2 regions of the Geobacillus sp. 47C-IIb genome follow, and region 2 is predicted to be linked to the other one. Evidence: predicted binding sites of a transcription regulator. Region 2 holds the regulator's gene; the other holds the start of a gene.
What was found. The regulator LexA, encoded in region 2, represses DNA repair genes until DNA is damaged. The targets are predictions, from matches to a motif close to CGAACATATGTTCG.
Positions count from the first base shown of each region.

Region 1: the regulator LexA is predicted to act here: its motif matches at 4,295-4,308, upstream of recN (DNA repair protein RecN).

Region 1 is NZ_CP061473.1:757,795-764,011, reverse strand. Features, by position in the region: gene IC804_RS03820 (polyprenyl synthetase family protein) at 1-683, shown strand, start outside; gene dxs (1-deoxy-D-xylulose-5-phosphate synthase) at 948-2,840, shown strand; gene IC804_RS03810 (TlyA family RNA methyltransferase) at 2,846-3,691, shown strand; gene ahrC (transcriptional regulator AhrC/ArgR) at 3,775-4,224, shown strand; gene recN (DNA repair protein RecN) at 4,367-6,088, shown strand.
Region 2 is NZ_CP061473.1:3,253,948-3,260,164, reverse strand. Features, by position in the region: gene tkt (transketolase) at 1-445, opposite strand, end outside; gene IC804_RS16470 (DUF896 domain-containing protein) at 565-795, opposite strand; gene IC804_RS16465 (YneB family resolvase-like protein) at 929-1,582, opposite strand; gene yneA (cell division suppressor protein YneA) at 1,601-1,906, opposite strand; gene lexA (transcriptional repressor LexA) at 2,064-2,687, shown strand; gene glnA (type I glutamate--ammonia ligase) at 2,751-4,085, opposite strand; gene IC804_RS16445 (MerR family transcriptional regulator) at 4,125-4,526, opposite strand; gene IC804_RS16440 (methionine gamma-lyase family protein) at 4,603-5,874, opposite strand; gene hflX (GTPase HflX) at 5,888-6,217, opposite strand, start outside.

The DNA of each region.
Region 1 (6,217 bases), 1.1 Mb from region 2:
TGGCTTGCGCGATTGAAATGATCCATACGTATTCGCTTATCCATGACGATTTGCCGAGCATGGACAATGATGATTTACGGCGCGGCAAGCCGACAAACCATAAAGTGTTTGGTGAGGCGATGGCCATTTTGGCGGGAGATGGGCTGTTGACGTACGCGTTTCAATTGATCGCCGAGATCCATGATGAACGTGTGCCTGTTGATGTCCGACTGCAGTTGATCGCAGAGCTGGCGAAAGCGGCTGGCCCGGAAGGGATGGTGGCCGGGCAAGTCGCTGATATGGAAGGAGAAGGAAAAACACTGGCGCTCGCCGAACTGGAATACATCCACCGTCACAAAACCGGAAAAATGCTGCAATATAGTGTGCATGCCGGGGCGCTACTCGGTGGCGCCGATGCCCGGCAAATGCGCGAGCTTAACGAATTTGCCGCTCATTTAGGTCTCGCCTTTCAAATTCGTGACGATATTCTTGACATTGAAGGAACGGAAGAGAAAATTGGAAAACGGGTCGGCAGCGACCGTGAAAATCATAAGGCCACCTACCCGGCGCTGCTGTCGCTTGCCGGTGCAAAAGAAAAACTGGCGTTTCATATTGATGCGGCGAAGCGTCATTTACAGCAAGCTGATGTTGATGGTGCCACGCTCGCCTATATTTGCGAACTTGTCGCTGTCCGCGACCACTAATCATGAGACAGCCGCCTTCGCTCCGCGTTTGTTTTGATTCGGAACCGAAGGCGGCTGTTTTTTGTTCTCCGTTCGACAAGTAGGTGCCACAACTCCCCGCCCGATTCTTTCTGCATTTCTTTTGTGCTATACTCACAGAACGGACGGCATGGCCTTGCTTCATCGGCAAAAGTCGATTTTTCGTGCCGAATCATGTATAATAATACTACCTGTATCATGGGAGAACCGGCTCGGAGAACGACCAAATGAAAGCGAGTGATCTTGTTGGACTTAACGAAAATTGAACATCCGCGCGTGGTAAAAACCATGTCGATTCCCCAGCTGAAACAGTTAAGCGCCGATATCCGGCGATTTTTAATTGAAAAGCTGTCGAAAACAGGCGGACATATCGGTCCAAATTTAGGGGTCGTCGAGCTGACGATCGCCCTTCATCGGGAGTTTGACAGCCCGAAAGATAAGCTCATTTGGGACGTCGGCCATCAGTCGTACGTGCATAAAATTTTGACCGGGCGCGCCGCCGAGTTTGATACGCTTCGGCAATATAAAGGGCTGTCGGGGTTTCCGAAGCGGAGTGAAAGCGAGCATGATGTCTGGGAAACCGGTCATAGCTCGACATCGCTGTCGGCAGCGATGGGAATGGCGATCGCCCGCGATTTGAAAGGGACGGATGAATACATTGTGCCGATTATCGGCGATGGAGCGTTGACCGGTGGGATGGCGCTTGAGGCGCTCAACCATATCGGTCATGAAAAAACGGATATGATCGTGATCTTAAACGATAATGAAATGTCCATCGCCCCGAACGTCGGAGCGTTGCACAACATTCTTGGCCGACTGCGCACCGCCGGCAAATACCAATGGGTCAAGGACGAGCTCGAACTGTTGCTCAAACGCATTCCGGCGGTCGGCGGCAAGTTGGCGGCGACCGCTGAGCGGTTGAAGGACAGTTTAAAGTACTTGCTCGTTTCCGGCGTGTTTTTTGAGGAGCTTGGGTTTACGTATTTAGGTCCGGTTGACGGCCACGATTTTGAGGATTTGCTTGAAAACTTGCGCTATGCGAAGAAGGTGAAAGGCCCGGTTCTTGTGCACGTGATCACGAAAAAAGGGAAAGGCTACAGCCCGGCAGAAAATGACAAAGTCGGCACGTGGCACGGCACAGGGCCATACAAAATCGAAACTGGCACCTTTGTCAAGACAAAAGAAGGGGGACCGTCATGGAGCGGGCTGGTCAGTGAAACAGTACGCCGGATTGCCCGCACTGACCCGCGCATTGTCGCCATTACACCGGCGATGCCGGTTGGTTCGAAGCTTGAAGGGTTTGCGAGCGAATTTCCGGATCGGATGTTTGATGTTGGCATCGCCGAACAGCATGCGACGACGCTTGCGGCCGGACTGGCAACGCAAGGGATGAAACCGTTTTTGGCCATTTACTCGACGTTTTTGCAGCGGGCATATGATCAAGTGGTTCATGACGTATGCCGGCAAAATTTAAACGTCTTTTTCGCCATTGACCGCGCCGGACTTGTCGGTGCTGACGGCGAAACACATCAAGGGGTGTTTGACATCGCCTTTTTGCGCCATGTGCCGAACCTTGTTTTGATGATGCCAAAGGATGAAAACGAAGGCCAGCATATGGTGTACACTGCCCTCCGCTATGATGACGGGCCGATCGCCATGCGTTTTCCGCGCGGTAACGGACTTGGCGTTCCGCTTGATGAGGAACTGAAAGAAATTCCGATCGGCACATGGGAGGTGCTGCGCGACGGCAGCGATGCGGTGATTTTAACGTTTGGGACGACGATTTCGATGGCGCTTGAGGCGGCTGAACAGTTGGCGAGAGACGGCGTGTCGGTGAAAGTCGTCAATGCCCGCTTTCTGAAGCCGATGGATGAAGCGATGCTTCACGAATTGCTCGAGAGCCGTCTGCCGATATTAACGATTGAAGAGGCGGTCTTGCAAGGCGGTTTTGGCAGTTCCGTGCTTGAATTTGCCCATGACCATGGCTACCACCAGGCGGTCATTGAACGGATGGGCATTCCTGATCGCTTTATCGAGCATGGAAGTGTCAGCGAGCTGCTGGACGAAATCGGGCTGACGGCAGCCCATGTCGCTGATCGCATCAAAACGATTATGCCAAGAAAACAGAAAAGGGCTTGAGAAAGATGAAAGGAAAGAAAGAACGGCTCGATGTGTTGCTTGTTGAACGCGGGTTGGTAGAAACGCGGGAAAAGGCGAAGCGGGCCATCATGGCCGGGCTTGTCTATTCAAACGACATCCGGCTCGAGAAACCCGGAGAAAAAGTGCCGGCTGACATCCCGCTTGAGGTGAAAGGCAATCCGCTTCCATACGTCAGCCGCGGCGGCTTAAAATTGGAAAAAGCGTTGCGTGAGTTTCAGATCAGCGTTGAAAATAAAATTGTGCTCGATATCGGCGCGTCGACTGGCGGATTTACTGATTGTGCTTTACAACACGGGGCGAAGTTATCGTACGCCGTTGACGTCGGCTATAACCAGCTCGCGTGGAAGCTTCGTCAGGACGAGCGTGTCGTTGTCATGGAGCGAACGAACTTCCGTTACGTGACGCCGGATTTGTTTACAAAAGGGATGCCGGAAGTAGCGGTTATTGACGTATCATTCATTTCGCTTCGACTCATTTTGCCTGTCGTTAAGACGGTTATTGTGCCGGGCGGTGATGTGATCGCCCTCGTCAAGCCGCAGTTTGAAGCCGGCAAGGAAAACGTCGGCAAAAAAGGGATCGTCCGCGATCCGGATGTCCATCGGGAAGTGCTTGAGTCGATCGTTCAATTTGCCTGTGCCGAAGGGTTCGATATCCTCCATTTGTCTTATTCGCCGATCACCGGCGGCGACGGCAACATTGAGTTTTTGCTTCATGTTGTCTATTCTGGGGGAGAGAAAGGCGAAAATCGTCTTTCGGCGCCGATCGCCCATATCGTGAACGAGGCGCACGATCGCTTGCGGACCGGACAACGAGAATCAGATGCTAAATAAGCGTCTTCTGTGAAAAAGGTGGGCCCCTGCAGGGCGGAACGGGCAGAAAACCTGCATCTTTGAACATAAGGAGGTGGCTCGATTTGAACAAAGGGCAACGGCATATAAAAATTCGCGAAATTATTATGAACAGCGACATCGAAACGCAAGACGAGCTCGTCGACCGGCTGAAAGAAGCGGGCTTTAACGTTACTCAAGCGACCGTATCGCGCGATATTAAAGAGATGCAGCTCGTCAAAGTGCCGATGGCTAACGGCCGCTATAAATACAGCCTTCCGTCCGATCAGCGCTTCAATCCGTTGCAGAAGCTGAAACGGGCGCTTGTCGACGTGTTCATTAAGCTAGATGGAACCGGCAACTTGCTCGTGCTGCGGACGTTGCCGGGCAACGCTCACGCCATCGGTGTCTTGCTCGACAATTTGGATTGGGGTGAAATCGTCGGCACGATTTGCGGTGACGATACGTGCCTCATTATTTGCCGGACGCCGAAAGATGCAAAAAAAGTGTCCAACCAGCTGCTGTCAATGCTCTGACCGAGGACCGGCCCGACGTTCCCCCCGTGCTAGGGAGAAGGAAAACGGGAACGGTCCTCAATTATGAACGTGAACACATGTTCGATAACAAGAATGAAGATGGACAACATACGCGCCATTCGAACGTTCAAGGGGTGATGGGATGCTCGCCGAGCTGTCGATTAAAAATTTCGCGATCATTGAATCGCTATCTTTGTCCTTTGACAAAGGACTGACAGTGTTAACCGGCGAAACAGGGGCTGGTAAATCGATCATCATTGATGCGATTCATCTATTGATCGGCGGGCGCGGTTCCGCCGAATTTGTCCGTTTCGGCGCGGAAAAGGCAGAAATCGAAGGGCTGTTTTTGCTTGATGATGACCGCCACCCATGTTGCCAAAAGTGCGCTGAGGTCGGCATCGATGTGAGCGAAGGAATGGTCGTTTTGCGCCGCGACATTTTGGCTAACGGCAAAAGCGTCTGCCGCATTAACGGCAAGCTGGTGACAACCGCCATATTGCGGGAAGTTGGAGCGACGCTTGTCGATATTCACGGTCAGCATGAACATCAAGAGCTGATGGATCCATCGCGTCATTTACCGCTTCTTGATGAATTCGGCGGTGCGGAGATGGCGGAGGCGCTCGCACGCTACCGCGCTGTCTATGAACAGCATGAAGCGTTGGTGAAAAAATTAAAAAAGCTGAGTGAAAATGAACAGCAAATGGCGCATCGACTTGATTTATTGACATTTCAGCTGCGCGAAATCGAACAGGCCACACTCGAGCTCGGAGAAGACGAACGGCTGATGGAAGAAAAAGTGCGCATTGTCAACTTTCAAAAGATATACAGTGCCATCCAAAAAAGCTATGAAGCGCTCTCCGGTGAAGGACGCGGCCTTGATTCGATCGGGGAAGCGATGGGCCACCTCGATGATGTCGCCGCGATGGATGCTGCGCTGAAGGAGGCGTACGAAACAGTTGCCAACAGCTACTACTTGCTTGAAGAAGTGATGTACAAGCTGCGCGACCAGCTCGAGGAGCTTGAGTATGACCCGGCGCGGCTTGACGCCATCGAAAGCCGCCTCGCTGAAATCCAGCAGTTAAAACGAAAATACGGCGCAACGATCGCTGATATTTTGCAATATGCTGAGGCGATTGCTGAGGAAATCGAGACGATTGAAAACCGTGAGACCCATGTGCATGAACTTGAGCGACAGCTTGCAGCAGTGACAAGCGATTTGCTGATGGAGGCGGAAAACGTGACCAACGTTCGCCGCACTTACGCCCGGGAGCTGATTGAACGCATTCACCAAGAGTTAAAAGATTTGTACATGGAGAAGACGCAGTTTGACATCATCTTTGCGAAACGTGAAGGACCACTCGATGCTCCATTGGTTGATGGCGTGCCGGTTAAGTTTCACGAAGATGGCATCGACGTCGTTGAGTTTTACATTTCGACGAACGTCGGCGAGCCGTTGAAACCGCTCGCTAAAGTTGCTTCGGGCGGTGAATTGTCACGGATTATGTTAGCGTTGAAAACGATTTTTTCCAAACATCAAGGGGTGACGTCGATTATTTTCGACGAGGTGGATACAGGCGTCAGCGGTCGTGTTGCCCAAGCGATCGCCGAAAAAATTTACCGCATTGCCAGCGGTTCACAAGTGCTTTGCATTTCTCACCTGCCGCAAGTGGCTGCCATGGCGGACACGCATTTATTCATCGCCAAAGAAACGGACGGAACGCGGACGAAAACAGTGGTGAAAAAGTTGGATGAGGAGGAGAAGGTGAAAGAAATCGGGCGAATGATTTCCGGCGTCGAAATGACGGAGTTGACAAAACAGCATGCCAAAGAACTGTTAGAACTGGCGGCCAAAATGAAACAATAACATTTACTTCCAGACCGTGTACGGTTGCTTGATTTGTGCTGAGTCTTTCCCTCACCAAGCCGTCTGATTTGACGGCAGGCGTTTGATGTGCTGCTGGGATGTAATGCTATCCATCCTAGGCAGCTTTTT
Region 2 (6,217 bases):
GGTCAATCATATCAAACCCGTCACGATTGTATGTAGCCGCCAAATGCCGCTCAGCCATCGCCATACCGACTGCCATCGCAATTCCTTGGCCGAGCGGGCCGGTCGTCGCTTCCACTCCCGGCGTATGGCCGTATTCCGGATGCCCTGGCGTTTTGCTTCCCCATTGGCGGAACTGTTTCAAGTCGTCCATCGATACGTCGTAGCCGCTTAAATGAAGCAGGCTGTAAAGCAGCATCGACCCGTGCCCAGCTGACAAGACAAACCGGTCGCGGTTGAACCAGTTTGGATTCGCCGGATTATGATTCATGAATTTCGTCCAAAGGGTGTACGCCATCGGCGCCGCGCCCATCGGCATGCCCGGATGCCCGGATTTCGCCTTTTCGATCGCGTCAATCGACAGCGTTCGAATCGTCGTAATCGCTAGTTGTTCAATCGAATGCGCCATCATTTTCCTCCCCTTCGTCAATATGGTGTCATTTACTATCATATAGAAAATTGACTTCTTTGTACAACGTTATTTTCGCTGTCAAAAAACAAGGAGCCTTCGCCTTTCTTAACTGCCGGTTAATGGAGGCGATGGCGCTGGCTTTCCTTTAATTTTTTAGGCGTCACGTCATTGCCGTTCGGGTCGATGACCTTCACCGTGTGAAGCATATCGGTCATCGCTTTGCGAAACGCCTGAATGTATTCGCGGCGCAGCTTTGCCTGCTCCATCACTTCTTCCGGCGACAAGCCGACCGTTTTTGCCTTTTTGGCCAGCTCATTGATGCGGGCCAATTTATGTTTGGCAAGCATTGAGCATCTTCTCCTATCTACCATATTATCGTTCTGTTTTATCTTATCCGATGACACGGGGAGATGGCAACGATGACATCTTGACCTTCTTTCTTTGCCGATCCGCACCTTCAGAGCCAAGGACAACACGCAGTCAATGCCGCCCTTGCTGTTCATCCATATACTCTTGATAGCGGCGATGGACGGTCGCTTTGGACGCCTCGTAACCAAAGCTCCGGAGCGTCGCAGCGATGTCCGCAAACGTCAAGCCGCGCTCGCGCAGGCGAACGATCTCTTCGACTGGCAGCTCAATCCGATCGCGCCCAGCGTTTTCCCCACGGCGCGTTAAGTTCCGCTCCGGCCGGTAACCACGGGCAATGGCCCGCTGCATCCCGCGCTTAATCTTCGCATTATGTATTTTCCGTTGATACTCCTCGACGATGGCAATAATCGACAGCACCATCTCATCAGCCTCTGACAGCGGCATCTCTCCATGGTGGCTGGCGCTGTATATTTTCACCCCTCTTTTTTTCAAGCAGTGCAACACTGCCATGCGCGCATGGCCACGCCCGAGTCGTGTTTCATCTTGAATGAGTAAGGCGTCGACCTCCTCTTCTTCACAAAGCGCAAGCAGCTCGAGTACTCCGTCACGGTCGGCTTCGTAGCCGCTCGCCTGCTCGGCGATCACTTTGATGACGTCAAAGCCGCACTCTTTCGCCAGCTTCTCCAGTTCGGTGCGCTGCCGTGCAAGCGATGTTTCCTGCTCCGTTTTATCCGTGCTGACACGGCAGTAAATGACCGCCTTCATGACCATCCCTTCTTTCTATCACCGCTTGACGGCCAATGAGCCGTCCTGCTTTGATTTTAACACAGGGATGACGATTTGTTCACCGGCGGTGAGGCGCGAGCTCGGCAAACGATTGACATCGACCACCCAACGAATAAATTCGTCCGGCGACAAGCCGTGCGCCGGCTCGTATTGCTTCGCGAGCCCCCAAAGCGTATCGCCGGAGGCGACCGTTACCGTCATGTATTGTTTTTTGTCAATCGGGCTGCTGGCGTAGACGAATCCTACCAAGACGAGTGCGAGCAAACACGAAAAAATGAGGTAATGCAGCAACGTTTTCTTCATTTCCCCCACCCTTTTTCTAGAATGTGTGTTCGCCTTTTCTTTCATTATAATCAAGAACGTTTGTTCTCGTCAATAAAAACTCGAACTTATGTTTGTTTTTCCATTTCGCCCGTGCTATAATGAAAACAAATGATGTGGCAAGAGGGTGTGAAAAAGGATGACGAAACTGTCCAAACGGCAGCAACAAATTTTAGAGTTTATCAAGCAAGAAGTGAAAACGAAAGGCTATCCTCCGTCGGTAAGGGAAATCGGGGAAGCAGTCGGTTTGGCATCGAGTTCAACCGTCCACGGCCACCTTGCGCGTCTAGAAAGCAAAGGGTACATCCGTCGCGACCCAACGAAGCCGCGCGCCATTGAAATTTTGGACAGCGATCTGACAAAAGAAAGGGAAAAAGAGGAGGTCATTTCCGTGCCGATGATCGGCAAGGTGACAGCCGGCCAGCCGATCACCGCCGTTGAAAATATTGAGGACTATTTCCCGCTGCCGAAACGGCTTGCTGCCGGCGAAGAACAGCTGTTTATGCTTGAAGTGATGGGCGACAGCATGATCGAGGCCGGCATTTTGGACGGCGACTACGTGATCGTCCGCCAGCAGTCGTCCGCTAACAACGGTGACATCGTCGTTGCCATGACGGAGGAAAACGAAGCAACGGTGAAACGATTTTTCAAAGAAAAAGACCATATCCGCCTGCAGCCGGAAAACGTCCATCTCGAACCGATCATCGTCCGTGACTGCACGATTCTCGGTAAAGTGATTGGCGTCTATCGTCTGATCAACTAAAAGTCCGTTCAGCGCCGTGCTCCATAACAAAAGCTGCCCCGTTTGTCGGGGCAGCTTTTATGATTAGTACAGCTCCATATATTGGTCCAATTCCCATTGATGGACCGTTGTCCGATACATATCCCACTCGATTTCTTTCGCTTCGACGAAATGCTCGAATAAATGTTTGCCAAGCGCTTGGATGATCACCTCATCCGATTTTAAATTGTCGAGCGCTTCGATCAGCGTCGCCGGCAAATCGACAATCCCTTCTTCAAGCCGTTCTTCTTTTGTCATGACGTAAATATTTCGGTCAACCGGCGCCGGAGGAGTGAGCTTGTTGCGAATACCGTCAAGCCCAGCCGCCAACAGCACGGCCATCGCCAAGTACGGGTTCGCCGCCGGGTCGACACTGCGCACTTCAATGCGGGTGCTCATGCCGCGCGAAGACGGAATACGGATGAGCGGGCTGCGGTTGTGCGCCGACCAAGCAACATAACATGGAGCCTCATAGCCTGGAACAAGCCGCTTATACGAGTTGACCGTTGGGTTCGTCACCGCCGTAAAGTTTGGCGCATGTTTCAGCACACCGGCGATAAACTGCCGCGCCGTATCGCTCAACTGCAAATCGCTGTTCGGATCAAAAAAGGCGTTTTCGTTATTGCGGAACAACGATAAGTTGCAGTGCATTCCCGAACCGTTAATGCCGAAAATCGGCTTCGGCATAAACGTCGCGTGCAGCCCATGTTTGCGAGCGATCGTCTTGACAACGAGCTTAAACGTTTGAATGTCATCACATGCTTTAATAGCATGGGCATATTTAAAATCGATCTCGTGCTGCCCCGGGGCGACTTCGTGGTGCGATGCTTCAATTTCAAACCCCATTTCCTCAAGCTCAAGCACGATGTCGCGCCGGCAGTTTTCTCCCAAGTCGGTCGGCGCCAAATCGAAATAGCCGCCGCGGTCATTCAATTCCATCGTCGGACGCCCATTTTCATCGAGCTTAAAGAGGAAAAATTCCGGCTCCGCCCCTAAGTTGAACGCCGTAAAGCCGAGCGCTTCCATTTCCTTCAGCACGCGTTTTAAATTGTAGCGCGGGCAGCCTTCAAACGGTGTGCCATCCGCATTGTAAATGTCACAAATAAAGCGGGCGACTTTCCCTTTTTCCGCGGTCCACGGAAAGATGACAAATGTATCTAAATCAGGGTATAAATACATGTCCGATTCTTCGATGCGGACAAATCCCTCGATCGATGATCCGTCAAACATCATTTTATTGTTAAGCGCCTTCTCAAGCTGACTGATCGGAATTTCGACGTTTTTGATCGTACCCAAAATATCGGTGAATTGCAGGCGAATGTACTTGACGTTTTCTTCTTTGACGATGCGCATAATGTCTTCGCGCGTATATTTTGCCATATCTAAACTCCTCCCCGGCTCCGAAATCATTTTCCATCATTAATGAAAGAAGCGAGCGAGATCTCCTTGGCGAAGCGATGCGCGCTGAAACCGTCCGGCCTGCAGCAACTCCGTCCGCAACATTTCGCGCAACTCCTCGTCCGACAGCTTCGGTTTTTCTGTTTTTCCAACTTTTTCTGACGGTTCATGGTGCCCCTCTTGCTGAGCGGCAAAAATTCGCTTAATGCCGGCAAGGTTGACACCTTGGTCAATTAAATCTTTAATTTCAAGCAAACGGTCGATATCATTGAGCGAAAACAGCCGCCGGTTGCCCTCGGTGCGCGCTGGCATAACGAGGCCGTGCTCTTCATAATAGCGGATTTGGCGCGCTGATAAGTCCGTCAGCTGCATCACGATCCCAATCGGAAACAATGGCATGGAACGACGAATGTGGCTGCTCATGCCAATTCCTCCTCGCTTTTGATACCTTTATTTTACCATAATGTTAAGAAATGAGTCAATGAGATGTTACATTTTCTCACAAACAAATCAACTGCTGTTCAAGCAAGCGGTGAACCGCCGAACAAACAGCGATTTTCACGTGTGAATACGTAAGACCGCCTTGAACGTATGCGACATATGGCGGGCGCAGTGGCCCGTCTGCCGTCAACTCAATGCTCGCTCCTTGCACGAACGTACCAGCGGCCATGATGACTTTGTCCTCATAGCCGGGCATCTCGCTCGGGTATGGAGTAAAATGGGCGTTCACCGGGGAAGAAGCTTGGATGGCTTGACAAAAAGCAACCATTTGCTCTGGATCGTCAAAACGAACTGACTGTACAAGATCGGTGCGCTTGGCGTCCCATGCCGGCGATGTCTCGAGTCCCACCCGCTCAAGCATTGCGGCGGTGAACACCGCTCCTTTGAGCGCCTGTCCGACAACATGTGGAGCCAGGAAAAATCCTTGGTACATATCAGGCAGGCTGTACAGCGACGGGCCGACTTCGGCGCCGATGCCCGGTGAAGTCATCCGATAGGCGCACGCTTCGACATACTTCCGCTTTCCGACAAGATAGCCACCCGTTTTTGCCAGTCCCCCTCCTGGGTTTTTAATGAGCGAGCCGGCCATGAGATCAGCGCCGACATGGCATGGCTCTTTCTCCTCGACAAACTCGCCATAGCAGTTGTCGACAAACACGACGACATCTGGCTTGATTGCCTTGACAAAAGCGATCATCTCGGCGATTTCGTCGACCGTAAACGATGGACGTGTCGCGTAGCCGCGCGAGCGCTGAATGCCAATCATTTTCGTCCGTTCGTTCATCGCTTCACGCACCGCTGGAAAATCAACCGCTCCGTCCGCCGTAAGCGGTACGCTCCGATAACGAATCCCAAACTCTTTCAGTGAGCCGACGCCGCTGCCGCGAACGCCGACGATCTCTTCAAGCGTGTCGTACGGAGCCCCGGTGATGTAAAGCAGTTCATCGCCCGGGCGCAGCACGCCAAACAGCGCGATGGCGATCGCGTGCGTGCCAGAAATGATTTGCGGACGGACAAGGCCCGCTTCTGCGCCAAATACATCCGCGTAAATGCGATCAAGCGTATCGCGCCCTGTATCGTCATAACCGTAGCCAGTCGTCGGGATGAAATGGCCGTCGCTCACTTGATGGCGGCGAAAACTGTCGAGCACGCGATATTGGTTCGCCTCGACACGTTCATCGATGGAGCGGTGGATCGGCGCAATTTGTGCTTCAACTTCCTCGATGAGAGCAGCGATTGTTTCTCCGTATCTCCACTGTGTCCAAAACATAGATAAACCCTTTCTATCGTTGAAATAATTGAAGCTCCCCATATAGCGGGTGCGTCGGCAGCACGTACCCTTGGCACTCGTACGTGCCCCCTTGTTCATTATAATGCCATTCCTGCAAAATTGTGTCCGTTTTTAACTGAGCAAGCAATTTTCCTTTTCCGCTCGGAATTGATACGTCGTAACGACTCATTTGCTGTTTCACCGCTTCTTCGATAAAGCGGCGGAGCCGGTCAACATCGGTGGCCGAGAGTGCGCTCATCACGATTGCATCAGTTGTTGTCGGGAGAAATTGTGGCGCTTGCCGGTCGCTTTTATTGTAAACGGTGACGGTCGGAATCGAAGA